Regions from separate parts of the Vibrio sp. 10N.261.51.F12 genome, predicted to be linked through region 4. Evidence: predicted binding sites of a transcription regulator. Region 4 holds the regulator's gene; each other region holds the start of a gene.

Region 1 (8,209 bases), on a different contig from region 4:
TTAATCAATTCTGATGGCTGGAAGCGAAATGCCCCAATTTCAAGCCATCGCTGTGAGCCATTGGTACTATCGCCGACTAAGATCACGGCAATGAGTAGCGTCACCGCCAGCACGTATAGGTAGGGCGAACCGCGACGATAAAATTTCGCAGGTATTGCTGACATCACAACGAGACAAAACACAGAGATGACGCAGCGCATCAGATGATTTTTAATCACTGATTCACTAAACCCACTGGCACTCCATATGGTTATTGAGCTGAATAGCATAAGTAACAGTATCGATAGCAAAATAGGCTTGTCGAGCTGTGGGGCGAGGTATTTTGGCATGGAATACTTTGATAAAGAGATCGTCAAATCTCCTCCTTGTACAGAGACGTTGTTAATGACCAAGTAGACATGTCATGAAGTGACCATTCATGAAATAGGTTCTTTTTTGACGCGTTTTATTGCACTGATGGCCTTACGAACTCGCCATGTAATAACACTGAGAACGGCGACACTTAGCGTAATGAGAGGTGCAGCCATTAGCCCCATGGTTGTGAAACGGCTGATGGGTTCTGGCAACGAAGGCAGTAAATAACCGAAACCCGCGAGCAGGGCAATCCACAAGGTAGCGCTAAGCCAAGAAAAGTAATGAAAGCGTGACGTTTCATGAGTTCGCATCCCCATCATCATGGGGACAACAGAGCGCACGCACGGAATGAAGCGAGCACTGAACAATGCAACTAAGCCATGGCGACCAAGTAGAGCGTCAACGGTATGCATGTTGCGTTCGGGGACTTTTGCGAGCCTACCTCGAACCCAAGGAAGTCGATTAAGCCACTTTCCTTGTAAATACGCTAACCAGCTGCCTGTTGCAGCGGCAATGATTAGTAGCGGAAAGGCAAGAAAAGGGTGGAGGACTCCGACAGCGGATAAGGTGCCCACGAGAACAACGACGCTATCACAGGGGAGTGGCTCCGCGGGTAAAAAGCTGCTTTCTAAGGCAATTAGAAAAGTGACCAAAATATAGATAAATATCGCGCTTTCTGGCGCCAGCAGCGTATTAAAATCCTGATGCCAAAGGGCAATCACGACGTCTTGTATCGTTTCAAACATAGCGGTTCCATATACCAACGGTAAATATTACGGTGGGGATTCTTAGTGGGGAATGGAAAGCGTTCAGCGAGAGTGAATAAAGCGAAATAGCAGGTTGCCGTCTTGCCAACCAGCGATTCGGTTGTTTTTGAGTGTCAAGGAGCGAGAGGGGGCGTAATGAGTGAAACGATCATGGTCGTGAAGCGCTGAAAGCGTCAATATGAACGATGACCATGAAGGCCGAGCTTTGGCTGGTGGTTGAGCGTTTTGTGATAAAACCCGAGAATTAGAGTGACGTAATATCAACGTATCGATTGTGAAATCCGGCGTCCCTTGTTGGCTTATTGCCACGGTATGGGACGCTGTTTGCTCCGAACCAATGACATCGACGATATGGCTAAACAGCAATACCGTGATGAGGGTTATGATGAAGAAGAGTGGCTCAAGCTGTTGTTGCACGTTAAGCGCTCAATGATGAAATCTGCTCATATGTACGTCTAACCGCCAAGAAAAGCAATCGCATTTCTCATCGAGCGATAAATCATGACTTTCTTTTGTAATGCAACCGGTTACACCGCGAAGACGGTGTACGAAAAAGGTAAAATATGAATAAATAAAAACGCCCAAACGGTGTAAGCCGCTGGGCGTATTTTTATGAAAAAGCGAATCTCGTGCTTGGGCTGTATTGGCTATCCCGCTTAATAGCGAGTGAACCACCCGAGGCATGTGCGGGGTGTGTTAATACCCCATCAGTTGCAGCAGATTTTCTGCGGTACTGATCGCTTCTTTGCGATTGGCAATATTGAGTTTTTGGTACAAATTCCGGATATGCGTCTTAATTGTGGTGCCGGCGACATCCAACTCTTGAGCAATCTGTTCATTGCTGAATCCTGAGTAGATTAACCCAAGAACCTGCCATTCACGTTGGGTTAGCGGGCTAGTACGTACTAACTCCGGTATATTGGGGTGATTGACGAGCTTCTCGACAAACTCCTCGTTGAAATGCACCGAACGACTGCGTTGCGTCGTGTTGATGTCTTTCATCAGAAGTTGGGCGCGATGACGTTCAAGGTCGCCAAGCTCAGAGCGTGAGGCGAGTTTTTCAAGCAAATGACCAATAGTTGCACCATCCACCAAAAAGTTACCAATCATGCCAGTTTGGTTCGTCAGTACGAGTGCTTCTTTTAAGCGTACTTTGGCACTTTCGTCGTCGCCAAGTTGCACCCATAAGATCGCTTCTACAATGAGATTTCGATTCGTGTCAGTGACTAGGTTATAGGTCGCCGCTTCTTTCGCCAAAAACTGTAGCGTTGTTTTTGCTTCATCAAATTGCTTTAAGCAAATCTGAGCGCGAGCAATATTACGCCATTGCAGTTGTAAGAAATGGTTGCATGCGCTGTCGGGTCTGATCGCCGTCTCAAGCCATTGTTCAATCGAGTCTTGGTCGCCTCTTGCTTGCCAATACAGTAGCAAAGAAAGCGATGCGTTGGCTGTCCAGTCTACGTGGTAGGTTGACTGTTTCATCAGGTGTTGAATCTGCTCAATGGTCTTTGAAGCCTTGTCTAATTCACCACGACCAATGGCAATGCGAGCTATCATTGAGTAGCTGTGTAAATGCTTACTTGGCTCATGCTTACCTAGGATATCTAGCCCTTTGTAAGCACACTCTTCCGCTTCATCTAAGCGATTCCAACACCATAAGATTTGCGCTCGGACACGAAGCAAGAACTCGTGCATTGGGACTTGGTGCAGTTGTTGTTCTTCGATCAGTCTAAACGCACTTTCTTGCACCTCATAAGCCGCTTGAACATAGCCTTGAGCAATTAAAATTTCACTTTGCTGAAGCTGTGCCCATAGCGCTTGGTGGTAAACATGATACTGACGCGCTAGCTTTTCGGTTTGCTGCATCATTGGCAGTGCGCGACTGAGTTGGCCCGTGACGTGGTTGACTTCACCAACGACCGAGGTAGCGACAATACGACTGCGATAGACCGAATGATCCAGTTCACCTAACGCCAGTTCAGCCAGCTCAAGTGCTTTTTCTGGTGAGTTTTGATTAATGGCAACCTGAGCACGCAGCGCGTTGAATTCCCCATCTTCTTTTTGAGAACGCTCTACCTTGCGTAATGCCATCTCGCTATCGGATTTAGCAATCAGCTCACCGACTTCGTTATAGCGATGCTGGCTTTGTGCTAACCATGCTTGCAGCATACACAACCTCGGATGACTGTAGAGTTGATCATCCGTTAGGATTTGAATGGCCTCCTCCAGCGTAGCAAGCTCTCCTTGGTTAAACATTTTCCAACCAAACTCGTTGAGGATGGTCACAGTGAGTTCGCTATTTGCGGCTAATCTTGCATGCCTGAGCGCTTGATGGGGAACGCTTTGTTCTAACCAAGCTTTTGCCGCGGCGAGGTGAAGATCCAATTCTTGCTGCGGAATTCTGGCTTTACGTTCATGCGACAAGAACTCAGCAAACAAGTTATGGAAGCGAAACCAATGGTTTTCGCCTTCAAGCGGATAGATAAATAGACCAAAACGATTTAAAGATTCAATCATGCTGAGCGCGTCATTTCGTTTGGTTAATGCCGTGACCAGATCGTCATTGAAGTGATCTAAAACGGAACATTGCATTAAGAAATTACGCGTATCTTTATCTAGTAAATCAAACACTTCTTCGATCAAGTAGTCCCAAAGGTGAGCGTGATTAAACTGAGATATGGTTTCGACGGATTGTGCTAACGTTCGCTTTTGATGTTGAGCTTGTAGGGCAAACAGCTGTAAAGCAGAAGGCCAGCCTTCGACGTAAGTTCGCAAAGAGTCAGCGGTCTCATCATCGATATCATCCGCGAGACGCAGATTAAAGAAACGCGTGGTTTCCTCGGTATCAAACGCGAGTAATTCATTGCCGATTTCAATCATTAAATCGCGTACACGCAGGTTTGCAGTCCCTAGTGGCGGATTACCACGACTTGTCACGACCAATGTAATGTTATCGGGCATGTGCTTAAGGAAAAAACGCATGGCTTCATGGATGTCTTCATCGGTGATGAGGTGGTAATCATCGAGTACGACGTAGCATTCGTGGTGGTAGCTCGTCAGTTCTGAGAATACTTCTCCGAGTAGAGAATGAAGAGAGGAGAATTGACGGCGTTCTGCGAGTTTCTGAGCATTAGGACAGCTATTGTGCGTCGCTTTATTAATCGCCTGTAAGAGATAGTTGACGAAGCGAAATGAGTCGTTATCACTTTCATCGACGCTGTACCAGCCGACGTGAGGTTTGTCAGACAACCATTGTGCGGCCATGGTGGTTTTACCATATCCAGCAGGGGAGCGAAAAAGTACAAGCTTGTAAAAAGGGGCCTGTGAAAGTAGGTCCAAAACTCGTGGACGGACGATAGCGTTATGCAAGCGTCCTGGGCGAGTTAATTTTGAAGGAATCCACATAGATATTTCCTATCATTTTTATAGTTAGTGTCTTCGCTAATACTGAGCGGCCTCGATGAGGAAAAAGACACGAATTCTACGACTTTAAAGTTGCCTTTTTGATGTTAGGCGAGGTCTAGCTCTACAGTGTTTGATCAACGGCTAGATTTTGCTTTAAAAACAAACAACACGCCAACTACGCCACGAATTTGTGATCATTATCACGAATAGTTGTGTGCTGGTCGTACTGCTTGGGCGTCATGTATACAAAAAAACCGTCCGATTAGGTGAATTTTTTAATTCAATTGTGATCTCAGACTCAAATTTCGAATTCGATATGCACCTATTTAACCGTACAGTCTTAGTTAGCGATTACAGTGATTGTGACGCTGGCGTGATCGTTATCACCGGATAAAAGCCAAAGCCCAATTGAAATGGGATATTGATCACTCTCTGAAGGGGAGTACGCCCTCTACGCCCTCGTCACTCATCCTCCAAGGAGTCGGAAGTAGGAGGATGTTTATGGAGACGTCACCATGCACGATATGTGACAGATGGATAAAACTTAAAGTGAGATTTCTTAATGAAACCTGCGCAACAGAAAAAATTCAACAAAGCTTCTTTCCAAGACAGTGTTAAAAAGCATCTTTCTGCGACTTATGCTACGACAGTAGAAACCGCGACCGAGCGCCAATGGTATTTGGCAATGGGGCGCGCGCTGGCAGAGCTTACCACTTTTGACTTACTTGCAACGGAAGCGGACGACCGCATCAAGAACGCGAAAAGCGTTAACTACCTATCTCTTGAATTCCTAATTGGCCGCCTGACAGGTAACAACTTGATCAGCATGGGCCTGTATGAACAAATCACTCAAGCTATGAAAGAATTAGGTCACAACCTAACGGATCTGCTTGAAGAAGAACGTGATCCTTCATTGGGTAACGGTGGCCTTGGTCGTCTTGCGGCTTGTTTCATGGATTCTTGTGCCGCTCAAGAATACCCAACAGTAGGCTACGGTCTTCACTACGAATACGGTCTCTTTAAACAATCTTTCCAAGATGGTCGTCAAAAAGAAGCACCTGACGCATGGCGCGGTGTTGAAGGTTATCCGTGGGAAGTGGCTCGTCCAGAACTGGCACAACAGATTGGTTTTTACGGTCGTGTAGATGTTGAATACGTTGACGGTAAAGAAGTACGCACTTGGGTTCCAGGCATGGAAGTAAAAGCAATGCCGTGGGATCTACCTATTGTCGGTTACGAGTCAAGCACCGTTTACCCGCTGCGCCTTTGGGAATGTCAGGCCATTGCACCTTTCTCACTAGCAAGCTTCAACAACGGCGATTACTTTGAAGCACAGCACTCGCTAATCGATGCTGGTAACATCACGAAGGTTCTATACCCGAATGATAACCACGAAAAAGGTAAGACTCTGCGTCTAATGCAGCAGTACTTCCACTCAGCGGCGTCGGTTCGCGATATTCTACGTCGTCATGAAGCGGCTGGTTTTGCACTAGCGGATCTTCCTAAGCAGGAAACGATTCAGCTTAACGATACGCACCCAACGATCGCCATTCCTGAATTAATGCGCATCCTAATTGACGAGAAAGGTCTAACTTGGGACCAAGCGTGGGAAATCAGTGCTCACACATTCGCATACACGAACCACACACTACTTCCAGAAGCATTGGAGACATGGTCTGAATCTCTTATCAGCCGTCTGCTTCCTCGTCACATGGAAATCATCTTTGAAATTAACCACCGCTTCATGCAAGAAGTTCGCAAGATGTGGCCGGGTGATGGTGAGAAGCAAGCGAAGCTTTCTATCATTCAAGAAGGTTTCCACCGTATGGTTCGCATGGCAAACCTATGTGTGATTGGTTCTTACAAAGTGAACGGTGTAGCAGCACTTCACTCTCAGCTGGTTAAGAAAGACTTGTTCCCAGAGTTCAACGAAATCTTCCCAGGTAAACTGACTAACGTCACAAACGGCATCACGCCACGTCGTTGGTTGAAGTTCTGTAACCCAGGTCTATCGAAACTCATTACTGACAAGATCGGTGCAGAGTGGCCGGCGAAACTAGAGCAGCTAGAAGGTATTGCTCAGTTTGCAACCGATGCAAAATTCCAAAAAGAGTTCATGGCCGTTAAGAAAGAAAACAAACAGCGTCTTGCTGATTGGGTTCAAGAGAACATGGGAATCGAGCTGGATACTAACGCGATCTTTGACGTTCAAATTAAACGTCTACACGAATACAAGCGTCAGCACCTAGACTTGCTACACATTCTCTCTCTCTACCACCGTATTCTTAACGAACCTGGTTTTGAGTGTGAGCCACGTGTTTGTTTCTTTGCAGCAAAAGCGGCGCCGGGCTACCACCTAGCGAAAGAGATCATCTTCGCGGTGAACAAGATTGCAGAGAAGATCAACAACGACCCTCGCATCGGCAATAAGCTGAAAGTGGTCTTCATTCCTGATTACCGCGTGAGCATGGCTGAGATCATCATCCCTGCGGCGGACGTATCTCAGCAAATCTCGCTAGCAGGTAAAGAAGCATCAGGTACGGGTAACATGAAAATGGCGCTTAACGGCGCGTTGACTATCGGTACGATGGACGGTGCAAACGTTGAGATTCGTGAAGAAGTAGGTGACGAAAATATCTACATCTTTGGCCTAGATGTTGATGGCGTTCAAGAAGTGAAAGCTCAGGGCTACAACCCTTACGACTACTACAACGCGGACCCGCTACTAAAAGCATCTTTGGATTTACTGCTAGGCGAAGAATTTACGCCAGGTAAACCAGGTTTACTTCGTGCAACCTACGATAGCTTGCTAGATGGTGGTGACCCTTATCTATGTTTGGCTGATTTTGCCTCTTATGTGCAAGCACATGAAGACATGGGCAAGCAGTATCAAGATCAAGCGGGTTGGGCGAAGAAAGCCATTCTAAATACTGCCTTGGTGGGCAAGTTTACGTCAGACCGTTCAATACGCGACTACGTCAACAATATTTGGAAGCTTGAAGCAGTAACTCGTTAAGCAACCTAAGCCAAGGCCTCGAGCCTTGGCTTTTACTCCTTATATCTATTAATAACCCTACCGTTTTGAAGGTAATGATGTCCTTCGGAGAGAGCGATGAAAGAACAAACAGCATTAAAGCAAGTTGCTGACATGGCAAGAATAGCCGACAGCTACGTGAGTGCGTGGGGCAGTGAAGCGAAAGTAGAAGACGATATTATTCTTCGTTTGCTTGCGTCTTTAGGCTATGACACGACTAATGATGAGACTCTGCTGAAGTCAGCAGAACGAAAACACAAGAAAGAAGTTCTAGAGCCAGTCCTAGTAGTGAAAGATGGCGATGCTATCGAAGTAGAACTTAACCTTGGTGTGAGTGCTCGTGAGAGTGACTTTAGTTGGCGCCTAGAAACAGAGCAGGGAGAAGTACTTGAAGGCTATCTTCAATCTCAGATCGTTCGTGATGAGCGCGCCGAGGGTGGCCCTTTAGTATTTTCGTTGCCAAGTGACCTCCCTTGGGGTTACCACAAATTGTACTTGGAACGTAAGCGTCGTAAAACACCTTATGAGATGACGTTGATTTGTACACCGAAAGCCTGTTTCAAACAACCTCAGATTGATCAAGGTAAAAAGCTTTGGGGACCGAGTGTTCAATTGTATACGTTGCGAACTCAGCATAACTGGGGTATCG
Region 2 (8,209 bases), on a different contig from region 4:
CTTGTTAACGATTTCTTCGATTCAGCTTGAATCATCAACATTAATCGGTTTATCAACGTTGTCCGAAATAGAGCAAGCTGCAAAGAACGCAGCCCTGCTTTAACAAAATCGATCGCGGACAGTACGGGCAACACAAATTGTGTTTCTACAACCGCTAACGGGTATTCTTTCAAAACATAACTAATGATTCGGTCTGTTTTACTGCCATCTAAAAGACTCAACGCTTCGAGTACATGCTCCACTTCGTCAAGTTGAACCGATGTGGTTTGCTCCGTCAGTAACGTATTGGAATCGATCAGTGATTTCACCTTGCCAATGGAAACCCCTTTCGCCAACCAACCTTGTACGCATTTTATCTTTTCGATATCACTTTGCGTGTAGAGTCGGTGACCTTTATCCGTACGCTCTGGCTGGATTAAGTTGTAACGCCTTTGCCAAGCTCTTAGCGTCACTGGTTTTATGCCAGTAATATCAGCCACTTCCCGAATCGCATAGCATGTTTCTTTAGAGGCCATAACGTAACCGCATTTCTTCTGGGTGCGGCTGTAGAAAGCGCTGTTGCGCTAGGTAATCATCTGGGTAGGCCCTGAGGTAATGCTTGATCAATGTGAGCGGTGACAGTAACGGTAAGACACCAGTGCGATAGTCATCAATCACTTGTGATAGCTCACGCTTCTCATCTGCGTTCAAAGACCGTTTAAAATACCCTTGAATATGCATCAGCACATTGGTCACATTCTTTCTACTTGCCCTGTGTTTCAAGCCGTCCATCAACCCCTGACGGTATTGCTGATAAAAATCACTGGGCTCAAGTTCGTTTTGATGTGCGACTAAACGCCCTAATGATTTATAGGCACTCGGGTTATGCGCCATAAGTGTTAACTTGTAACGAGAATGGAAATCAACAATTTTCCCTGGCGTAGGTGCGCCCTGCATGGATTGATAAAAATCATTTAACCCAAAGACTCGAGAAATAAAGTTCTCCTTCAACACCGGATCATTGAGTCTTCCATCTTCCTCAACAGGTAACCAAGGCATTTTCTTCATCAAGTGCTCTGTGTATAGACCCACGCCATTTGTTTTGGCGTGACCGACGGTATACACCTTTACCCTTTCCATGCCACAACTTGGAGATTTAGCGCAAACGATGTAGCCACACATTTCAGTGTCTTCTAACTCTGCCACTTTTTGATGGGTATAAGTCAGCATTCCGTCGGTATAATCTTTCGTAGCGTCCTTCGTTTCAACCAAGCTGATGCGTTCTTCATTAGACATAAGGCGTATGGTTGGCCTTGGTACAGGTAACCCCATCCCAACTTCTGGACACACCGATACAAATGAAAAATAGTCCCTTAGTTCCTTATTCACATAGGTACTTTGTTTATGCCCCGAATCGTATCGTACTTTTTCTCCCAATAAACAAGAACTGATACCCAGCGTGATTGGTTGCTCATCCATTTGCGGTTCCTCGTTGTACAAAAAATGGTTATGTATAAGGAATAGCACAACCTGATAAGTGATACAAAAAAATAATCTGTACAATATTACGAGCGACTCAGCCACAAGTTCACTCTTCAGAAAAATTATTGATGTGTGCAAACCATTCTGCGAGTAAATCGATTGCTTAACAACTTTCAACACATTTAGTTATCATTGTGTGGCTATCTGTAGTTTTCACGAAAAAATGTGATTTAAATCGCATGTGAGCCTTTAAAATACGGGTAGTATTCGTTTTAACAAAGAACGAAGCGTTCAACAGAATTAGTTAAAATATTAGGAGCAATACGATGGCTACCCCTCATATCAACGCAAACCCGGGTGATTTTGCTGAAACAGTCCTGATGCCAGGTGATCCACTTCGCGCTCAATATATCGCTGATACGTTTTTAGACAACGTAGAAAAAGTGTGCGATGTTCGTAACATGTTCGGTTACACCGGTACCTACAAAGGACAACGCGTTTCTGTGATGGGTCACGGTATGGGTATTCCGTCTTGCTGCATCTACGTCCATGAACTTATCAAAGATTTTGGCGTTAAAAATGTAATTCGAGTAGGGAGTTGTGGTGCAGTACGCGATGACGTCAACTTAATGGACGTCGTTATCGGTATGGGAGCTTCTACAGACTCTAAGGTTAACCGTATCCGTTTTAACGATCATGACTTCGCTGCGATTGCTGATTTTGGTTTATTAGAAGAAGCCGTCAAGCAAGCTCGCGGACAAAATGTTCCGGTTAAAGTCGGTAATATTTTCTCAGCAGACCTTTTCTATACGCCAGAAGCCGATATTTTCGACAAGATGAAACATCTAGGTATTTTGGGGGTTGATATGGAAGCGGCCGGTATCTACGGCGTCGCGGCTGATTTAGGTGCGAAAGCGTTGACGATTCTGACCGTGTCAGATCACATCATCCGTGGCGAGAAACTGAGCTCAGAAGACCGTCAAAAATCGTTCAACGATATGATGACTGTCGCGCTAGAAACCGCGATCAATATTTAAGTTTACGAAGCCAGTTCAATGCCTGAAGTTGAACTGGCTTTTTATCAAACCATAGGGGGTGAACGTGTCAGAAGGCAAGTTGCCGCGGGCCGCAAATGGGTTACAGCTCAATTTTTGTAAAACATTGGCGTGTGATAATTTTGGACAAAGTGATGCAAGTTTGTATATTTTGCAGCACAGTAATCCCAAGCGACCTGCGATGGTGTGCCGTGAATGTGGTGCGTTTCCCCCCCTACTTAACAACCAAGAGGTCCTCTCCGAGCTAAAGCGATTGCAATTGGCTCATGATGATGGACTCCCTTGCTGCAAAGATGCGCAATGTGAGCACTTTGGCATGTCCGTTTATACCCATAAGGAGCGTTATCATGCCTTTGGGTTTAGTGGCGATCGTCAGCGTTATCGATGTAAGCAATGCCAAGGCACATTTGTCGATAAGTGGTCGGGCACGAATAAAAAGACCTTGATACAAGAAGCATTACTCGCACTTTTATTTACTGGTTATTCCGTCAGAGAGATTTGCCGAAAGCTCGACATTAACCCCAAAACGTTTTACGACAATATCGACCAAATTGCGAGTCGATGTCGTAGGAAACTTGCCAACATTGATGCTCGCTGGCTGAACCATGCCAGTCACTATGAGCTTGCCTCAAACTATCAAAGTCTCCAAAAGAGCAGTAACAACGGGGTATTTTGGTTTGTCACTTGTGAAGCCAATTCGGGCTATGTGCTATGCCAACACACCAATTACACCGCGCAAACCAAATCTAGTAGTAACCTTGATCATGATGCTTATCAGCAGAATTCACAGTTCTTGCCGAGTAGCTATCAGGCTGAAAATTATTCGGAGAACAAAAGCTTTACTGGGAATGACACAACAAAAGAACACAGCGGTTTCAGCCTCAAAGAGCGAATCGATATTAATTATCAAAATATTCTCGCCAGAAGTAATGTCGAAGACCCCCTTGGTAATTTCTCTACCTTTAACTATCCAAATACTGGGACATTAATTCGAGCGCCGTACACCTCTTACGCACATTATCTACTCATCTCTGAGATGATTGGTGACCAAAAGCCACTCACTATTTATATGCCCCAAGATCCCCTTTTGCGCTCGGCAGCCCTAACCGTCTACCTTGAACGTATCCATCAAAACAATATTGACCTAATGTATGTGTTGCAAGACCCTCACTGGGACAACAGCGGTCAATCAAAAACGACGGATATAGCACTAATGGGTTGGTGGCGGGACCGATGGACCATTGCTCATCAAGACAATGGAGCCAGCAAGGGACTCTGTTACCTATCGGGGAATGATTCTTTCGCTAGTAACGCCGACGTTTTCAGTCATGATAGCCATAACGATAGCTGGTTAAAGACGGCATCTATTCAAAGTGCATTATTTTATCAAAATCGATTCCAATTGCTGTTTGAAAGCTTTATTAACGAGCCAAGGCGAAAATTACGCCCCAACGGCATTATGCCTTTACTCGACATATTCCGAGCTTGGCATAACCTATGTTATCAAGATAAACAGGGGCTCACCGCGGCTCAACGATTAAACATTTGCCAAACCCCAATGACGCTAAAACAGCTACTTGAGTAATAATAAAATTCTGACGTCATCGACTATAGAAAAAATAAAGAAATCCCTAATAGGGCGAATAACGTACCTATCACACTTCGGCGGCTAACCCGCTCTCCCCTTACTGCATAAATAATAAGTATAAATAGTGGACTGGTTGCGATAAGTGTCTGCGCCACTGCTGGGTTGGCGTGTTTTAACGCAATTTGCTGCAACCACAATGCCAGAAATGTTCCGACAAATATTGCCCCAAGCAGCCACGTCCATTGTCGTCGAGACATCGTTTTGCTGCGGGCTAGGATACTAGAAAAAGGTTTTTTCTCTATAAAAGGGATAAATATCACAACAGCCAGCACCCCAATAGTCAGTCGAATAAACGCCCCAAGCAGTGGGGGTAAATCACCTTGTACTAACGCGTAATGGGAAATCACGACCCCAGATGCTTGGCATATACTTGCCACCAGCCCAAAACCAATACCCGCCATATCATTTGCACGGTCTGCCTGAGTGGGTTGAAATACGACGAAAGCAACAGCAACGGTTGTAATCACTACCCCAAGCCAACTTTGTAGTTGCAATGTCACTCCTAAAAAAAGCAGCATTAGCACACCAGAAAGTGGCGGTGCAAGTGACTCTAATAATAAGGTTTTATTCGCACCAATCCGTTTTAACGCCGCAAAATACGCACTGTCGCCAATCGCAATGCCAACGACACCAGAAATCCCCAGCACCCATAAATACTGAGGCTCGATACTCAATGTTGGTGCAGGCATAAGTGGCAAGACCATTGCCATCATTAGCGACGCGATCACACCTTTGATAATATTTAGCTGCAAAGCAGAAAAGTGGTGACTGAACTGACTATAAATCCACGTCGCCAATGCCCAGACTATTGCGGCTCCAATCGCCGATAACTCCCCCACAAACATTAACTCTATCCTTAATTTATTATCACAAACCCATTGATTAACTTACTCATATAACAAATACTTAACCTAACACTGTGCGCCATTCTGGCTAACATCACCTTCAAACAAGGATGAATTATGTTTCTTGATTACTTTGCATTAGGGCTACTGGTTTTTGTAGCACTTGTGATCTTTTACGGAATTATTGTTATTCACGACATCCCTTATGAAATATCAAAAGAGCGCGATCATCCACATCAGGATGCCATACATGTCGCGGGTTGGGTAAGTTTATTCACACTTCATACCATTTGGCCATTTTTATGGATTTGGGCAACATTGTGGCGCAAAGAACGCGGCTGGGGCTTTCATAAGCTCGAAGAAGAGCAGCATGACCTTCATCACCGTTTAGAAAAGCTGGTCGATCAAGTAACGAATATGGAACAAGAAATTAAGTACCTTAAGGGTAAACAAGTCGTGCAACACGCTCAATCTGTGGAAGAGGAGAAGTAATTCATGGATTTATTACTCATATTAACGTATGCCGCACTATGTATTGCCGTATTCAAGATCTTTAAGATTCCACTGAATAAATGGACCGTCCCTACTGCCGTGCTCGGCGGTGTCGTCCTGATTGGTACACTCATTTTATTAATGAACTATAACCACCCTTTTACTCAAGTCGGTGGTCAGTTCTATAGCACAACACCCATTGTTTCTAGCGTTCGAGGTAAGGTCGTTGAAGTCGATGTGATAGCAAATCAGCAGATGAAAAAGGGAGACGTCATGTTTAAAATTGACTCAATTCCTTACGAGGCTGCGGTGATTAAAGCGAAAGCAGCGCTGGCTGACGCGAACCAAGACGTTCTGCAGCTAGAAAGTGATTACAAAGCAGCGCAATCCGATACCATCAAAGCAGTCGCAGAACGCGATAAAGCTTTACGTGAATTTGAACGTTATCAAACGGGCTTTAAGAAAGGTGCCTTTACCGAGCAACAAGTGGATACTCGTCGTCAAACTTACAAAGCAAACCAAGCCTCACTTGAGGCATTTGAGGCCAAAGAAGAAAGCGCAAGACTCGGCTTTGAATCGCAAATTTTTGGAGAGAACACCACCGTAGCTCAGCTAAAAGCAGACCTTATTCAAGCCGAGTTTAACCTTCGCGAGACCGTGGTACTTGCTCCCACTGACGGCTATGTCACTCAGTTGGCATTAAGACCCGGAATGATGGCGGTACCATTACCACTCGTGCCTTTAATGACGTTTGTGCATACCGAAGAGAATTTTTTCGTTGGCGCCTTTAGACAAAATTCACTGCAAAGGCTTAAGCCAGGTTTTGAAGCCGAATTTTTGTTCAGAGCATTACCAGGTAAGGTGTTTAAAGGTAAAATAGTCGAGGTACTCCCAACCATCGCGGAAGGACAAATCAGTGCCAGCGGTACATTAAGAAATTCGCAGACCTTCAACACATCTGGTCGAGCGATGGTCAAACTGGTCATCGATGATGATATGAGCCAATATGTGCTGCCTACTGGTGCCAACGCTGAGATTGCGATTTATTCAGATAGCTTCAAACATGTATCTATCATGCGTAAAGTGCTGATCAGAATGAAGAGTTGGCAAAACTATCTTTATTTAGATCACTAACACATAACCATCTCTCACTCAGTAAGCAAAATGGCAACCTTTCGGGTTGCCATTTTTAATCATTTGGTTGGACTTGCATGTGCAATATCGGCAACGTACCCCTCACACCTTTTAAAACTCCCTCCTAAAGTCAAAGTCAAAGTCAAAGTCAAAGTCAAAGTCAAATAAATATGACAACGATCCTATTGTATTCAATTTTTATAAAAAGGCTTTTTAAAAATAGTGAACAGTGTTAAGTTACATGAATATAACAATCGTAAGCAAAGGAATATCAATGGATAAATCCACACAACCTGAAGCGGTATCTTCAGTGTTAAAAGTGTTCAATATATTAGAGTCTCTCGGTGACCAAAAAGAGATTGGTGTATCTGATTTATCTCAGCGATTGATGATGTCTAAAGCCACAACTTATCGTTTTTTGCAGACCATGAAAGGCTTAGGTTATGTCTCACAACAAGGCGAAGCTGATAGGTATTCATTAACATTAAAAATGTTTGAATTAGGGTCTAAGTCTTTGGAGTGGGTTGATTTAGTTGAACTTGCAGAAAAGGAAATGCGAGTCATTTCTGAAGAAACTAACGAGACAATCCACCTTGGCGCTTTAGATCATGGCTCCATCATTTACATCCATAAAATTGATTCCAGCCATGCGCTACGAATGCATTCAAGAGTCGGTCGCCGTAACCCTTTACACACTACGGCAATCGGGAAAGTCCTGCTTGCTGAACGTGATAACGAATCCATACGTGATGCCCTTGCCGATGTAGAGTTTGTTAAAAGTACGCCCAATACGTTAGAAAATATTGAGCAGTTGATCGATGAGCTAGCGCTTGTTAAACAACAGCACTTTGGCGAAGATAATGAAGAGCAAGAACCAGGGCTTCGCTGCATCGCCGCACCGGTGTATGACCGATTTGGTACCGTGGTGGCTGGGGTGTCAATCTCCTTCCCCACGATTCGCTTCGACGAAGATAAGAAAGAACGTTATGTGCACTTATTGCACGTAGCAGGAAAAAACATCTCCGAACATCTCGGTTTCAAAAATTACCCAATGACACTTTAATCGACACCTATGACCTTAATCGACACCTATGAACTTTAACCGACACCTGATAACGGTAGCCTTGGTTAGAGCTTGAAGATAAAGAAGTAGTCGCCAAGTTACGCCATCTTCGCTGATGGATAACTTCAGTAAAAGCAGCCGAATGTCTATGGTTTCTTTTACTGAGGGCGGCTTTAAATGAGTCAACAACTGCTATTTTACAGCACTAGATATCAGTATTTATATGCATGTGAAACGGTACCTTAGCGCTTGAGCAATTCATTTTTTCGTTGTCGCTCCCCCTGTATTCACGAATAATTGCGATGGTGTAGCGGGTGTCACCGCACACAATCCATTTCTTAGAATTTACGTCAACTTGATAAAAAACATGAGTGCCGTCATTACATTATGGCGTTTGTTTCTGACTCCTTATCAATGACCAATAGTGCACAAATCTATTGGCACAGCCTGTTAGCTAAACATAAAAAAAGAGACACCATTTATCAATGGTATCTCTCTAGCGGGCTCAAAT
Region 3 (8,209 bases), on a different contig from region 4:
TTGACATCTAAATCACTAATTAACAGACATAAAAAAGCCACCCAAGGGTGGCTTTCAATATAATCTGTTAGCTAAAAGCTAGATTAGAATTCAGCTTTTGCACCAAGTGCGAAACCGATATCATTTGACTGGTAGTTTCCAGAGTTATCAAGACCGTGACCATCGTTGCCACCAAGTTCAGCGTAAACAGTTGCGCCTGGAGCTACTATATAACCAGCGTTTACGAACCAACCCATTTCTGAGTCTACATCTTGTATTGAACCGTTTGCACTCTGAAGTTCTTTTTTGTCAAATGTTGCGTACTGAAGGCCGGCAGCAAGAATAACTTTGTTAATAGTGTAATCTGCAGCAAGACCATAGATATCCATGCTTTTATCTACATTAGCTTCAGTATGATTCATACGATAATAACCAGCTTCTAGATTTAGGTTTTCAACACCAGCCCAGCGGCCTTCTAGAGCGTATAGTTCTTCACTATCACCTGAATTTGTAATAGTAGCGCCTTTAAAGTCTGCTTTGCCGTAGAAACCAGTAAAATCAAAGTCTGCTACACGGTAACCAAGTTTAGCGTCGACCATGTTGCCGTCTTCACCCAAATCTGCGTTGTCGTTTTTATCTTGTTTGTATGCGATACCAGCGTAGAAATTGCCTTTATCGATGTCATAACGGATAGATTCGTCAGCACCAAATGGTGAGTTATTAGAGAAGAATGCATCGAAACCAAACTGATAATCTGAACCGATACCAGCATCATCTAGGATAGAGTCAAGACGGCCGACAATCAACGAACCTGCAGCTTGAGAATATAGACCTACGTATGTATTACCAACTTGTGCAAAATCGTTAGTACCGCCGGTTACGTCGCTACTCGCACCGTCAAATTCCCAGTACGCACCAAATTGTAGATCGTCGTTAATTGCGTAACGAACATCGAATCCGAAATCCGCATCTTGAATTTGCTGTTCAGTGCTTTGGTCTACGCCAATATCTTGAAGATAAACAACTTCAATGTCACCTGTAAGACTAACAGATACTTTGTCTTGGTTATAAATTTCGATACCTGCTTGCGCAGAACCTGCTGCAAATACTGCTAGAGCTACTAGAGTCTTTTTCATGATAATCCACTGCCTTTTCATTAGATGGGAATTCCCTTTCGGTTCCCTTTTTTAATATATATCGCGCCAAAATCATTTTTTAGAACAACAACCTTTTGTTCTTAAGTCGTTTCAGCGTCGTTAAATCTCGAAATCAAGAATGCAAAAGTTATAAGACAATGTCAAACACTCTAAAGTAGTTTGGTAAATTATTATAAACAGATAAAAAACAGCAAGTTACAGCACTTTCCGTGATGCACTGCAAAGTTTTTTAATGGTACAAAACTGCAATATTTAACTAAATCCAACAGCCAATAATTACATATAACTCCACAAAGAGTGCAATAAACACCCCAGCAACAGAACAATCAGCTACCAATATATGTTTTTTGGCGTTTTATATTTTTCACCGATCGAATTATATGGTTACTCATGAAAGTTCACTCATTTTTTGTGATATAGATCAAAACTCTAACAGCAATACCCTGTCGAGAATCTTTAATTGCCATGGTTCGAAGTGTGCTATCATCGCCCGACTGCAACTTGGATCACAGTATGACAACCAGTAAAATTCAAACGTCTATTCGTAATAGCTATCAAAACCTGCAACATCAGTTGGATAACTTTGTGCCTCGCCGGGCGCAAAACTACCTGGTTTCCGAAATTGCCAAGACATTGCTTGGGCAATATCACAAATCAACACGCATTATTGTTGCGGAGGCTGGGACAGGTATTGGGAAAAGTCTCGCCTATTTGATGGCCACGATTCCTATTGCAGTGCAAAATAACCGTAAGATTGTTATTTCCACCGCAACCGTAGCGCTTCAAGAGCAGCTGCTCGATAAAGACTTACCGCTATATAGACGAATAACCGACCAAAACTTCTCCTTTGTCATTGCCAAAGGTCGTCAACGCTATTGCTGTGCGGAGAAGCTAGCGGTCGCTTGCGGTATCGGTCAGGCTGATGACAACAGCCTGCTCGCCATGTTTGATGCTAAACCAAAGAAAAGTGACATCACACAGCTTCAAGATATGTATGAGAAGCTGTCTCAAAACAAATGGAATGGTGACCGAGACTCATGGCCTAACCCGATTGACGATTCAATCTGGCAGTCTATTGTCAGTGAAAAGCACAGTTGTAATAGTGGATTACCCGCACATAGGCAGTGCCCATTTGCTAAAGCACGCTCTGAGCTCGATAAAAACGACGTCATTATTGCTAATCACAGTCTGGTCATGGCAGACGCTGATCTGGGCGGCGGGGTCATCCTACCCGAGCCAGAAAATACGATTTTTATCTTTGATGAAGCGCATCACCTGCCACAAGTCGCGCGTGATCATGCGTCGGCTTCCGCGGCATTAAAAGGGACAGTGAGTTGGTTAGAGCGCTTAAACCAAGCGGTATCTAAATATTCGGGGCTGGCTGACGAGAAACGTGTCGGTCGTTTTCGCAATGAACTTCAAGACTCGATACAGCAGCTTATTCCGATACTAGGCGAAGTGAATACATTTTGTTCTAGCCTAACCTTTGAAGACAATAACTGTCGATTTGAAAACGGCGAGCTGCCGACGTGGCTGGAAACCCAAGCGAAAGATCTTAAATCCATCACCCAAAAAGGCGCGCAGGCTTCCGCTAAAATAGCCGATCTGATTTCAGAGCGACTAAAAGATGGAGAGATCGCGACGCGCATTGCAGAACCTGCGCTGGCTGAGCTTGGATTCTACATCCAGCGTTTTGACAATCTGGCGGCAGTTTGGCGCTTAATGAGCGAGGCACAAAAAGAAAAAGGGGCGCCGCTTGCTCGCTGGATTGAGCAAAGTAAAGAACGCGATAATGACCACATTGTCAGCGTATCGCCACTCGAAGTTGGCTGGCAACTCGACCAACAGCTGTGGTCTCGTTGTGTCGGCGCCGTGCTCGTCTCCGCCACCATGAGAGCGCTTAATTCTTTCTCATTTTTCTGCCATCAAAGTGGCATTAGTCAAAAAGAAGACGATGGTGTGCAGTTTCTTGCCCTTGCTTCGCCTTTTGACTATGCGAATCAAGCAGATTTGATTGTGCCAAAGATGAAGTACGAGCCACAAGCCACGCCTTTTACTGATGAGTTAAAAGAGAAACTCATGGAATACATCGCTAATGGTAAAAGTAACCTTGTGCTATTTTCATCTTATTGGCAGATGAACCAGGTCGCCAATGACATTAAAGGAAAGTTCGCATTAAAAGGCTGGCACCTGCAAGTACAAGGCGAACGCTCGCGCACAGAAATTCTAAATAAACATAAAACGCTGACTCAATGCGGTAAAACCAGCGTTCTTTTTGGAACCGGTAGCTTTTCTGAGGGGCTCGATCTTCCAGGGGAGTTATTAGAAAACCTCATTATTACCAAAATACCGTTTGGCGTGCCTACTTCACCGATAGAGCAAGCGCATGCCGAATATATTGAGCGCCGCGGCGGTAACCCATTTCTGCAGATTACAGTTCCAGAGGCCAGTAAAAAGCTGATACAATCGGCCGGACGTTTACTGCGAAAAGAAAGAGATTGCGGAACCTTGTATATTCTCGACAGGCGTATCGTAACCAAAAGGTATGGCAAATCTCTTCTCGATTCCCTGCCCCCATTTAAAAGAACGATAGAAAAGTAAGGTGATCGGTTTCCATGGAATTTATTGAACCCAGCATGTTGGTGGTTCTTGCGCTAGTGGCGTTTGCTGCTGGTTTTATTGACGCCGTCGCAGGTGGCGGCGGAATGCTAACGGTTCCCGCCCTGCTCTCTCTTGGGTTGCCGCCGCATATCGCGCTTGGTACCAATAAACTCGCTGCGACTTTTGCCTCCTCGACAGCGGCCTTTACTTACTATCGTAAACGACTGTTTAAACCCGAGTGCTGGAAACGAGCATTCGTGTCTACATTGATTGGTGCCACGCTAGGCACGCTTGTCGTTGATATGATCTCAACACAATGGCTCGAGAAAGTGCTTCCGCTCGTTATCCTTGCCGCTGCGCTTTACACTGTTTTTCACAAAGCACCAAGCGCGGATGGTGATGGCGTCAATCGCGGATGCCCAAAATTCAATCGTAAACAATACTTGCAAGGCTTGTCACTTGGATTTTACGACGGTGTCGCGGGGCCAGGTACGGGCGCATTTTGGACCGTGAGTTCAATGGCGTTGTATCGTTTGAATATCTTGTTGGCTTCTGGTCTGGCTAAGGCAATGAACTTTACCAGTAATTTCACGTCCCTCATCACTTTTGCCATTCTCGGTCATATTAATTGGGTTTTGGGGTTAACGATGGGCGTGTGTCTCATGGTTGGGGCTTACATTGGCGCGCATTCGGCCATTCGGTTTGGTGGCAAGTTCATTCGCCCGATTTTTGTGACTGTTGTGAGTATTCTAGCGATCAAGCTCGCTTACGATGCGTGGTTTTGATCGTTAACATTGATTGTTTGATTCGCCAATGTGAGTAAAACGCTTAGGAGAAACCATGAGATTAACCGATCTACACGCACGTCTCGATGTTCTCCGACGGTCTGCTTCTGCGCTTGATGCACAGCGTCAGAAACACGCCCCGGCTTTGTTTGATCAGCAGTTATTTAATTCGCCATCTCGGCTGTTGTCACCCTGTGTACAAGAAGCAAAGGAGAACCTGCGCCAGCTTTCCTCTCCAGACCTTCACGCCAACAAGGCACAATACCTGTCAGAGCGGTTTGTCGCACAGTTAGAAGCCTTAGAGCGAGCACTCGCCTCTTCATCATTAGCCGCAGATAATCATGCTACGCCTATTAATGAACTTAATGCCAGCCTTGAGCAGCACAAAGTGTGGGAAATCAGACTGTGTGATATGGTCAGACAAAAAGAAGTCCAGTATAAATCAGCCCCACATAATGTGGCGCTAGAACAAGCATGGCGAACCGCCGAGCAACGCTTGCAACGCTGCCGGTCAGCCATACTCAATATTGAACATCAGATTAGCGAAAGTGAGAAGTTTTTATAATGCCAAACAATCAAAGCTTAGACAGTGCACCAGAAGAAATAAAACTGGCCGTTGACCTTATTTATTTGTTGGAAAGTAATGATATTTCACCGGAAATAGCATTGAAAGCTATAGAGATCGTTCAATCCGATCTTCGTCGACAACTCGAATGCAGTAAGCAGTAAGCAGTAAGCAGTAAGCTAGTTTCGTAATTTGCCACACAATAACCACGCTATCGAATACAGGTATCAAGGGATCAACCGTAGCCCTATCACGTTGAAAAGATCAGGCACTCTAAGATCGATGCCAGATCCTTTCAACCATTGTAATCAGGGACAAATCACACTTTAAATTGATTCATTAAACGCTGCTGCTCCGAAGATAGCTGGTAAATATCATTACCCACACTTTCCGATTCGCCAGCTTGGTCTAAGATCTTCGCGCTCAAGTCCCGTATATTGGTGACGTTTTGGTTCACCTCACTTGAAACGGACTGCTGCTCTTCCGCCGCTTTTACGATTTGTGAGTTCATATCGTTAATCGCCGATATTGATTCAAAGATACTACTCAACGACGTCACCGCTTGTTGCACATGAGACGCAGTAGAATCGGCAAGCAGAGAACCTTGTTGAATCGCTTGAACGACATCTTTGGTTCCCTTTTGCACGCGGTCAATCACCTCGCGAATCTCCCCCACAGAGTCATGCGTTCGACTTGCAAGATTACGAACTTCATCTGCCACCACCGCAAACCCTCGTCCTTGCTCTCCAGCTCGAGCGGCTTCAATTGCTGCATTGAGAGCGAGTAAATTGGTCTGTTCAGAAATCCCCTCGATGACCGCTAAAATTGCGGTGATATTGGCGTTGTTGTTCGCCAATTCCTCAACAATAGGCACGGTCGCCTTCATTTGTTCAACAAGTCTCACCATCTCGGCCGCTGACAACTCCGCGACTTCTTGTCCTTGACTTGCGGAATTATTAGCCGATTCTGCCGCTTCAACCGCCGTTTCCGCATTTTGAACGACAAGCGAAGCCGTCTGTGTCATTTCTTCTGAAGCGGTCGCCACTAAATCGACTTCTCTAAACTGAGCGTCACAGCTAATTCGACTTGATGCCGCGGTTGATTTTGCCTGCGCCGCCGTTTGAGTCACTTGTTCAGAGGTGACAGCAACCTGAGAGATAGTCGACTGAAGTTTTTCTAAAAACGCATTAAACTGCACGGCGAGTTGGCCTATTTCATCCCCTGATTTTACTTCCAGTCTTTGCGTTAAATCACCTTCACCCGTCGCAATATCTTCAAGCCTAGCTACAACCTCACGAATCGGCTTAACTAGACTGTGTGATACAACACCAATCACCGCCAACCCGATAATAACAAAGCCTAACCCAGCTAAAATCTCAATGAGAACGCCTTCTTCTAATTGAGTAGTCAGCGTTCGATCTAAGGTGATGGCATCACTCAAAACGGCACTTCTAGGCATATCAAAGAAGACACCCCAAGTCTGATTAGCAATATAGACGGGATTGAATACCGTCAACCACTCGCCATCCTTGCTCCATTGAATAACAGATTCCTCTCCAAACATCAGGTCCGTCACTTGGTCTTTTGACAATACGTGACTAACGAAAGGCGTCCCAGTTTTTACATTGGGATCATCACTCGCGATAACGGACTCATCCAAACTGACAATATTAATATTACCGCTACCGCTAAATAAACTGCTATCTGAATCTGTGACGGTTTCTGCGAGTTGTGTTAAGCGCAGGTCGATCCCCAGAAAGCCAATAACCATGTTGTCTACACTGATCGGCAGAGAAAGTGATGAACTTAGGTGGTTATTGCCCCCAATTTGAGTGCTTTTAGGGGTGCTGACACAGGCTGACTCCGATGCAAGAGGACAATAAAACCGTTCCGCATTATCAAAATTATCCAGGTCCGCTTTGCTTAACACTTGGCGGACTGCGTTCTCTCCTGACTCAGTGATCTTCCAATACGTCGCAAACTGACCGAGTTCATTCGAGCCTACATAATCGGCCCCTTCGTAGTTAGAATCTTCACCATCAAGCATATTTGGCTTGAAAACGAGATAAGCGCCTTCAATCGAAGGAAATTGAATCACCGCTTGGCGCAGCATCTCATCCAGTGCTGTACGCAAGTCCTCACTTGGGACAAAATTCTCTTCCGCATTCGATTTTTGAAAGGTTGCATTGGAAATTAACATCTCCGCTCGAAAGATGGCCTCGCTAAAATAGTCTTTCACTTCACGAGCATTTATTTCAGCCCGTGCTTCCAATAGTGCCTCAGACTTTTCAACCACTGATTGAGAACTCAGTAATTGCGTAGCTTTTTGATTATTTGTAGCGTTATAGAGAGAGAAACCAATAAGTGCAAGCGACGTAAATAATAAACAGCAGCCAGCTAAAAGGGTAATTTTCCACTGTACGGAGAGAGTTCGCATAATACTTCCTTGTTCGCAAACGGTTATGCATATAAAGATGTTATCGACAGAACATCCTTTTTATTGAGTGTTTTATTACAACATGTTTATAACGATACCTCAATAATTTGAAGTATACCCATCTCTATGACAGTGCTAGTATTTCTTCCATAACAAAAAGCGTACTGCGATAGAACAACACTGGATTACGACGCTTCATTTCACATTGACCGAGAGTGCTATGTGCATTCATATTCCAGGCTTGTGTCTTTCGCTTTCACGTGAACAATTTATTAGATCGAATCACCTATTAGACCGAACCACCTATAGGATCGCCAAAATGAAAGTTATCAGCTTCAACATTAACGGGCTAAGAGCCAGACTTCACCAACTTCAAGCATTAATTGACAAACATCAGCCTGACGTTATCGGCTTACAAGAGATAAAAGTACACAATGATGCTTTCCCTCTTGAGGCAGTCGAAGCCATGGGCTATCACGTGTATTTCCATGGCCAAAAAGCCCACTATGGGGTTGCCATGCTTTGTAAACAAAAACCAAGTTCGGTTCAATACGGATTCCCTACCGATACAGACGATCATCAAAAGCGTATGATCATGGCAACGTTCGACGATGAAAACGGTAAAAAAGTCACGGTATTAAACGGTTACTTCCCTCAAGGGGACAACATCGCCCATGAGACCAAG
Region 4 (8,209 bases):
GCTGGTGTCAACGTAGTTCGTTTTACGCCATCACTTGTGATTACCAAAGAAGAAGTGGAATCGGGTCTAGCGAAACTAGATAAAGCGATCAGTACTTTGATGTAAAAGTACGTTGGTGTGCTACTCGTTTGAAACCCTCTCTTGGCTGTGGATGTACCAGGAGAGTTTGCGTCGGAGGGATTATTGATGCTTGTTGTTCGTCCTATTACGATGTCTGATTATGACGCCTTGCACACGTGCGCGGTAGAATCTGGTCACGGCTTCACGTCTCTTCCAGTAAATGAAGAGCTGCTTTCCAATCGAATTACTCACTCTGAATACAGCTTCAGTAAGACCGATGTCACCTCGCCAACCGATGAAGGTTATCTGATGGTTGGTGTCGACAGTGAAACCGGTGAGGTTGCTGGTACCACCGGTATAGAAGGTGCGATTGGTTGGGATGTGCCGTTTTACTCTTACCACATTAGTACTGTGGTTCACTCCTCTCCCAAACTGGGCGTTAACAACACCGTTAAGCTGCTCACCTTTGGCAATAACTACACCGGATGCAGTGAAATTTGCACCTTGTTCCTAAGGCCTGACTATCGTGTTGGCCTTAATGGTCGCTTAATGTCTAAATCGCGGTTTTTGATGCTGGCAGAGCACCCGCAGCGCTTCTCTAAAACGATTTTTGCAGAGATGCGAGGTGTATCAGATGCTGAAGGTAACTCACCGTTTTGGAAGTGGTTACAAGAGCATTTCTTTTCGATTGAATTCACCATGGCAGATTACCTGACGGGTATTGGTAAGAAGGGTTTCATTGCCGATCTTATGCCTAAGTTACCGATTTACGTCAATTTGTTGAGTAAAGAAGCGCAAGCGGTGATTGGTCAGGTGCATGACAATACCAAACCCGCCTTGAAGTTGCTCGAGAGAGAAGGCTTCACCTGTCGAAACTATGTGGATATTTTTGATGCTGGCCCGACCGTGGAGTGCGATCTACAAAATATCCAAGCGATTAGGAATTCATTCCGAGCCAAGGTATCGATCTCAGAGCACGCCAGTTCACAAGATTACCTTATTGCAAATACGTCATTTGAACACTTTAGAGCAACAGCCGCGAAAGCCGCTTATGACGCAGAAAGCCAGCGTGTCTTGTTAGCTCCAAGCGTGGCCGAGGCCTTGAACCTTTCTGAAGGTGATATGGTACGTATGCTCGCTCAGTAACAGGCTCTTGATGTTTATCCCGCCACGTTTGGTTATTTTTCGTGGCGTTGAAGACAATGCTCCAACCATTTTTATATGTTAAGGAATTCTCGATGACTCAATGGATCGCAGGACAGTGGGTAGCAGGACTTGGTGAACAATTTCATTCATTGTCACCTTACAATAATGAGGTGGTTTGGCAGGGACAATCAGCCACACCGGCGCAGGTTGAGTCCGCGGTTAGTGCCGCAAGACAGGCGTTTATCTCTTGGAAAAAAACCTCGTTTGAAGCGCGTGAAGCCATTGTATTAGCCTTTGCCGAAAAGCTAAAAGCGCGCAGTGAAGAGATTGCTATAGCGATTGCTAAAGAAACGGGGAAACCGTTGTGGGAAACTCGAACGGAAGCGGGCGCGATGGCCGGTAAGATTGCGATTTCCATTCGAGCCTATCACGAGCGTACTGGTCGCTCACAGCGAGAAGCGGCGGGGAACCAAATAGTCCTTCGTCACCGCCCTCTTGGTGTAATGGCAGTATTTGGGCCTTATAACTTCCCAGGGCACCTGCCCAATGGCCATATTGTTCCAGCGTTGCTGGCAGGGAACACGGTTGTCTTTAAGCCTTCTGAACAAACGCCACTAGTGGGTGAGCTTGCCATGCAGATTTGGCAGGAAGCAGGGTTGCCAGAAGGGGTTATTAACCTAGTGCAAGGCGGTAAAGAAACTGGCATTGCTTTAGCCGATGCCAAAGGTATTGATGGCGTGTTGTTTACTGGCAGCGCGAATACTGGCCATGTCCTACATCGTCAATTTGCCGGTCAGCCTGATAAAATGCTGGCGCTAGAGATGGGGGGCAACAACCCATTAGTTGTCAGTGAGGCGTATGGCGATCTTGATGCAACGGTCTACACCATCATTCAGTCTGCCTATATCAGTGCAGGGCAACGTTGTACGTGTGCCCGCCGATTGTATGTTCCCTTTGGCGATAAAGGTGACCAGCTTGTTGAGGCCCTGGTCGCCGCGATAGCAAAAATACGTATCGATGAGCCGTTTGCCGATCCGGCACCCTTCATGGGACCACAAATATCCATGCAGGCAGCACAAAACATCATACAGGCTCAGTCCGCATTGCAAGCCTTAGGCGGCAAGAGTTTGGTTGAGTCACAGCAGCGACAGGCAGCATTTGTGACGCCAGGGTTGATTGATGCGACCACAATTGATGTATTACCGGATGAAGAATATTTTGGCCCGTTGTTGCAGCTTGTACGCTATGAAACGCTAGAGCAAGCGGTTGAACTTGCCAATGATACCCGTTTTGGTTTATCCGCAGGACTTATCTCAACCAATGACGACGAGTGGTTGTATTTTGTTGACCATATCCGTGCTGGTATTGTGAATCGTAACCGTCAGTTGACGGGCGCGAGCGGTGATGCACCATTTGGTGGCCCTGGTGCATCCGGTAACCTGAGGCCGAGTGCTTTCTATGCCGCAGACTATTGTGCCTATCCGATGGCATCGATGGAGGGAGACGAAACGATTCTTCCAGCGACCTTAAGCCCAGGACTCGACCTCTAAGGAGCGACATATGAAAGTTGAATGGTTATTTGAGCAACTGTGGCAAGATTATACGACGCGCCTGTGTCCATCCGCCGCGAAAATTCAGGGGTTGCTGAAGGAGCAAGAAGCACTGATTAATGATCACATTGCCTTGCGCACCTTTAATCTCGACCCTGTTGGTATTGAGACATTGGCCAAGCCTTTTCTTGAGCTTGGTTACCAGCAAGGAGGCGAGTATGAATTCAAAGCTAAAAAGCTGTCAGCCATTCATTTAGAGCATGCAGACCACACGTTACCTAAGGTTTTTATTAGCGAACTGTGTGTGGAGCAGTGCTCACCCGAGCTACAGGCCATTGTGACCAAGCTGGTGGATCAAGTTGATAGTGCGGCCGTATCGTCGGCAGATTTTCTGTTTGGTGGGCGTCTGTGGACGTTGAGCAGCGAAGATTATCAAACACTGGCGCAAGAAAGTGAGTATGCCTCTTGGCTTGCCGCTCATGGTTATGGTGCGAATCACTTTACCGTGAGTGTGAATCAGTTGCAGCGCTTTGAAGACGTGGTGGCTGTGAATCATTATTTGCGCCAGGCCGGTTTTGAGATCAATGAATCAGGTGGTGAGGTCAAGGGATCGCCTGAGGTATTGCTGGAGCAATCATCGACCATGGCCGATAAAGTATTGGTGTCGTTTTTAGGCGAAGAGAAGCGTGTGCCTGGAGGTTTTTATGAGTTTGCTAAGCGCTATAAAATGAATGATAACACCTACTATCAAGGGTTTGTGGCAGCGTCTGCGGATAAAATTTTTGAGAGTACCCATCAATAAATAGACTCACCCTTTCGCCATAAAAAAAGCCACCTTGCGGTGGCTTTTTAATTATTAGTAACGTTAGATATTAACGCGTGCCGTAGACCACAATAGTCTTACCATGAGCAGAGATAAGGTTCTGCTCTTCCAGCATTTTAAGAATACGTCCTACTGTCTCACGAGAACAACCAACGATCTGGCCGATTTCTTGACGAGTAATTTTGATTTGCATGCCGTCAGGGTGCGTCATTGCGTCAGGTTGTTTTGCTAGGTTAAGTAGCGTCTGAGCAATACGACCAGTTACGTCAAGGAACGCAAGGTCACCAACTTTCTGGCTTGTCACTTGTAGGCGACTTGCCATCTGAGAAGATAAGCGCATGAGAATATCTGGGTTAACTTGGATAAGTTGACGGAATTTCTTGAAAGAAATCTCAGCCACTTCACAAGGTGATTTAGCTCGAACCCACGCTGTACGTTCTTGGTCTTCTTCAAATAGGCCTAGTTCACCGATGAAGTCACCTTGGTTAAGGTAAGACAAGATCATCTCTTTGCCTTCTTCATCTTTGATAAGTACTGCTACTGAACCTTTTACGATGTAGTAAAGTGTTTCAGCCTTCTCGCCCGCATGGATTAGCGTGCTTTTTGAAGGGTACTTGTGAATATGACAATGTGAAAGGAACCACTCTAGCGTTGGGTCGGTTTGAGGTTTACCTAGAACCATATTTCTTACTTCCTCTGCAGGGTATGCTTGCTGCTTTCCATATATTATAGCAAGTCCATTGTGTTGAGACTCACTAGCATAAAAGCACTTTGAAGATGGCGCAAGCGATCTTCTGTTTCAAAGAAATAGTATCCTTTTTTGCGCGGACTTTCTTGATTTTAATCGTGTCATCAGACCATTTTCCTATACAAAACTGTGCACATGATCACGGTATAAAAAATCATCTAAGTTTAGGCGCAAAAAACTAACCTATTTTCCCTGTTTCTATTAGCTGCTGTAGTATAGGACGGACAATTAATTCCATCGCAAAACTCATTTTCCCGCCCGGCACGACGATGGTGTTATGACGTGACATAAAGGAACCGTCAATCATTGAGAGTAGATATGGGTAATCGACATTCTTAATGCCCCTTAAGCGAATGACGACGAAACTCTCATCGAGACTTGGGATTCCCTTCGCATTAAGTGGGTTCGACGTATCAACGGTGGGGACGCGTTGGAAGTTGATATGAGTACGCGAAAATTGTGGTGTGATGTAGCTGAGATAGTCGTCCATTGACCGTACTATGGAATCGGTCACTGCTTCTCTGGAGTGTCCACGGTCACGTGTATCGCGAACAAATTTTTGGATCCACTCCAGGTTGACGATTGGAACCATGCCAATCAAGAGGTCAACGTGCTGAGCGGCATTAATGGCACCATCAACAACACCACCATGTAACCCTTCATAAAATAATACGTCAGAGTTTTGGGGTAAGTCTTGCCAAGGCGTGAAGGTGCCCGGCATTTGATTGTATGGGACCGCTTCGTCGAATGTATGTAGATAGCGACGAAATTGGCCGACGCCATTTTGTCCGTAGTTTTTAAAAAAGGTTTCAAGTGCAGGAAAGTCATTGGCTTGAGGGCCAAAGTAACTGATGTGCTTACCCTGTTCTTTTGCTTTGCGGATCTCGACATCCATCTCTGGGCGAGTAAAGCGATGGAAGCTATCGCCTTCGATAAACGCAGGTCTGATGTTCATCATGTTGAACATCTTGCGAAATGCTTCTGATGTTGTCGTTGTTCCAGCTCCTGAGGAGCCTGTCACCGCGATGATAGGGTGTTTCGCTGACATAACACTTCCTGTGTATTTTTAGTATTCATATCCCGATAAGCTGGGAAATGTTGTTTATGTATGGTTTATCTTAATCTGGGCACGAGCTTATCATGAGCGATTCAATCTATAATTGACGGCAAACGTATCGTTAACGGTAAATATGTAGTTAACGGTAAACGTATAGCTACCATCAACTATTTACTGATAAGCAGAGGCTTACTATAGCACCTCATAGCCAAAGGCGAGATATTTACAACGAGTTACGCATCTTGATGTCGACCGTTTCGTGTAATTCAGAAAAGACAATGACGGCTTCTCCCGATTCTAGTTGGCTTCGTACATGTGCAAGTTTATCGGCTAGAGTGTATTCGCTTTCACCGTAATCGGTGCCTTCACGCAATACAAATTCTTGAATCAAATTATCGAGTGTTTCCGATGCGATCTGCTGCCATGGGATAATCATAAATACCTCTCTCTTCTATGATGGTGAGAGTATATCAGAGATGAGCCCGACAGGAGTTATTCAGCAAGGTGTCGATAATAACTTGGCAATACTTCTTCAAGCCAGAAAACGGGTTTGCGCCAGCTTCCAGATAAAAAGCCGACGTGCCCACCTTGTTCGAGTAAACGATAGCTTAGATGAGGGGTCAGCTCATAATCAGGAATCACCTCATGATTCATAAATGGGTCGTCTTTAGCGTGGATAAACTGCGTAGGGATGACGATATCGTTCAAGCGTGGTAGTGCAGAACATCGTTGGTAATAGTCATCAGCGTCCTTAAAGCCGTGAAGTGGCGCGGTAATTAAATCATCAAATTCATAAAGCCTTTTCATTTCTTTTATTCGAGCGGCGGTTAACCCTAATGCCTCGCTGAGTAGGTGAGTTTTTAATAATGCATTTTTCTTCATCGAAGAGAGTAGGTAGCGTCGATATAGTTTGGAAAAACCTTGTTCAATACGGCTAGAGCACGCTGCGAGGTCTAAAGGGGCAGAAACAATCGTCGCACTATCGAGCTTAGTATCCGTCTTATAATGGGCGAGATAGTTAGTCAACATATTGCCCCCAAGGGATATGCCTACGGCTACCTTTTTGGCATTTGGGTAGCGATGATCCAAAAGCTCAATGAAGTGTCTTGCATCCCCGATTTCACCAGAATGATAGGCCCGAGCCAGACGGTTTAGATTGGGACCACACCCTCTAAAGTGCATCATAACCGCGAGCCAGCCTTGTTTTGCGAAGGCGTGCATCAACCCATTGGCATACGGGCTATTAAAGCAGCCTTCTAGTCCATGAAAGAGGACAAAGACCGGTTTATGCTTTGCCTTATCACTGTGGGGATCTTCACTCCATGCCAGTTCAACAAAGTCATCATCGGGGGTCTCAAGCGTTTCCCACACGGGGTCAAACAAGGAACGACGACGGATGAATCGAGGTATCAAGGTTTGAATATGCGGGTTACCGAGTCCCTTGGCGGCGATAAAAGGTTGTAGTGTCGGTGTGTTCATAATGTGAATTCACTGATTGGGTTTGATAATAATAGTGTATTGAGCTTTTCTACGCCGCTCTCTAGCTGTTCGATCGTTTGGGGGGAGCTTAATGAAAGCCGAACCGCAGGAATGACCGTTCCGCCCGGAGGGGCAAACAACTCCCCAGACTTAACAATGACCCCTAATTCTGCCGATTTTTGAACAAATTCACTGAGTCGCCACTGCTCAGGTAGGGTTAACCACACATGAAAACCACCGTTTTGGTAGCGCATGTTAAAAGCACCGAGAACGCGCTTGGTGATGGCCAGTCGCTGACTCATTTCATTATGAATGGCGGTGATATTGCGCTCTGCATCGCCAGATAGCAGCATTTCACAGGTGAGTGCAATCAGCAAAGGGCTGATCATCCAGCTGTGGTTTTGTAGAGTTAGAACAAGCTGTGGGTACAGTTTTTCTGGCGCACTGAGATAGCCGACACGAAGCCCTGGTGCTAAGCATTTTGAAAAGGCGCCAATATAAATGACGGTTTCTGGTGCCGAGTTTACAAGTGGTGCTGGGGGCGAGTCGAGTAACAAGCCGTTAATGTCATCCTCAATGATATAGACATTGTTGGCTTGGCATAGTGCGATGATAGCTTGGCGCCTTGCGGGTGACATGATAGCAGTGGTTGGATTTTGCAGTGTGGGTGTGAGGTATAAAAAGCGCGGAGAATAGCGCTTGCAGCATACCTCGAGCGACTCCGGTGTGATCCCTTCATCGTCCATTTCAACCCCTTTTAATGTGAGCTGATTTTGCCTTGCAAGTGAGATGACACCGGGGTAGGTGTACTGCTCCACCAACACCGTATCACCCGGACGAGTAAAGGTATCAAGGACCATCTGAATGGCGTGTTGAGCCCCCGAGCTAAACAGCAGCTTGTTGACATCGAGAAGGATGCCTTGCTCTTTCAACCAGTTTGCCACGATAGAGCGATGAGCATCCAAACCAGTTGGCGGTTGGTATAGCATCAGTTGATTAAGGTGCTGCGAAGATTGTCCTATACGCTGCATGGCCTGCTTGAGCATGTCGCTGCGATCGAGCCGCGGTGGAATGTTGTAGCTAAAGTTGCACTCGTTTGAGTGTTCTGGGAGCTCTTCAAACAACCAGCTCGGCTTCTCATTGTCGGTGACATACGTTCCCGCTCCAACTCGTGCTTCGACAAGCCCGCGACGCTCAACCTCTGCGTAAGCGCGAGTAATGGTACCCACGGTGACGGAGAGCTGATCGGCTAGCCAGCGATGGGTGGGCAGCTTTTCATTGCTCGAGAGTGTGCCATTGTTGATTTGATCGCTGATCTGATCGGCAATCTGTTTATAGATCGGCAT

What was found. The regulator CRP, encoded in region 4, controls carbon source genes, mostly activating them, when cyclic AMP is high. The targets are predictions, from matches to a motif close to TGTGANNNNNNTCACA.
Region 1: the regulator CRP is predicted to act here: its motif matches at 4,716-4,731, upstream of malT (HTH-type transcriptional regulator MalT).
Region 2: the regulator CRP is predicted to act here: its motif matches at 1,686-1,701, upstream of deoD (purine-nucleoside phosphorylase).
Region 3: the regulator CRP is predicted to act here: its motif matches at 1,547-1,562, upstream of dinG (ATP-dependent DNA helicase DinG).

What each region holds. Positions count from the first base shown of each region.
Region 1 is NZ_JBFROV010000021.1:22,001-30,209, reverse strand. It holds gene rodA (rod shape-determining protein RodA) at 1-329, opposite strand, end outside; gene AB4405_RS14015 (DedA family protein) at 417-1,100, opposite strand; gene AB4405_RS14010 (hypothetical protein) at 1,164-1,538, opposite strand; gene malT (HTH-type transcriptional regulator MalT) at 1,818-4,526, opposite strand; gene AB4405_RS14000 (glycogen/starch/alpha-glucan phosphorylase) at 5,089-7,542, shown strand; gene malQ (4-alpha-glucanotransferase) at 7,639-8,209, shown strand, end outside.
Region 2 is NZ_JBFROV010000012.1:121,750-129,958, forward strand. It holds gene AB4405_RS06680 (MerR family transcriptional regulator) at 1-515, opposite strand, end outside; gene AB4405_RS06685 (DUF523 and DUF1722 domain-containing protein) at 505-1,458, opposite strand; gene deoD (purine-nucleoside phosphorylase) at 1,788-2,498, shown strand; gene AB4405_RS06695 (lactate dehydrogenase) at 2,563-4,101, shown strand; gene AB4405_RS06700 (DMT family transporter) at 4,125-5,009, opposite strand; gene AB4405_RS06705 (DUF3302 domain-containing protein) at 5,127-5,501, shown strand; gene AB4405_RS06710 (HlyD family secretion protein) at 5,505-6,635, shown strand; gene kdgR (DNA-binding transcriptional regulator KdgR) at 6,910-7,698, shown strand.
Region 3 is NZ_JBFROV010000014.1:410,744-418,952, forward strand. It holds gene AB4405_RS09140 (porin) at 84-1,115, opposite strand; gene dinG (ATP-dependent DNA helicase DinG) at 1,650-3,737, shown strand; gene AB4405_RS09150 (TSUP family transporter) at 3,752-4,522, shown strand; gene priC (primosomal replication protein PriC) at 4,578-5,087, shown strand; gene rsmS (pleiotropic regulatory protein RsmS) at 5,087-5,251, shown strand; gene AB4405_RS09165 (methyl-accepting chemotaxis protein) at 5,407-7,524, opposite strand; gene xthA (exodeoxyribonuclease III) at 7,844-8,209, shown strand, end outside.
Region 4 is NZ_JBFROV010000007.1:48,666-56,874, forward strand. It holds gene AB4405_RS04230 (aspartate aminotransferase family protein) at 1-105, shown strand, start outside; gene astA (arginine N-succinyltransferase) at 187-1,206, shown strand; gene astD (succinylglutamate-semialdehyde dehydrogenase) at 1,299-2,756, shown strand; gene AB4405_RS04245 (DUF1338 domain-containing protein) at 2,767-3,558, shown strand; gene crp (cAMP-activated global transcriptional regulator CRP) at 3,629-4,261, opposite strand; gene AB4405_RS04255 (phosphoribulokinase) at 4,506-5,375, opposite strand; gene AB4405_RS04260 (YheU family protein) at 5,608-5,820, opposite strand; gene AB4405_RS04265 (hydrolase) at 5,877-6,863, opposite strand; gene AB4405_RS04270 (PLP-dependent aminotransferase family protein) at 6,860-8,209, opposite strand, start outside.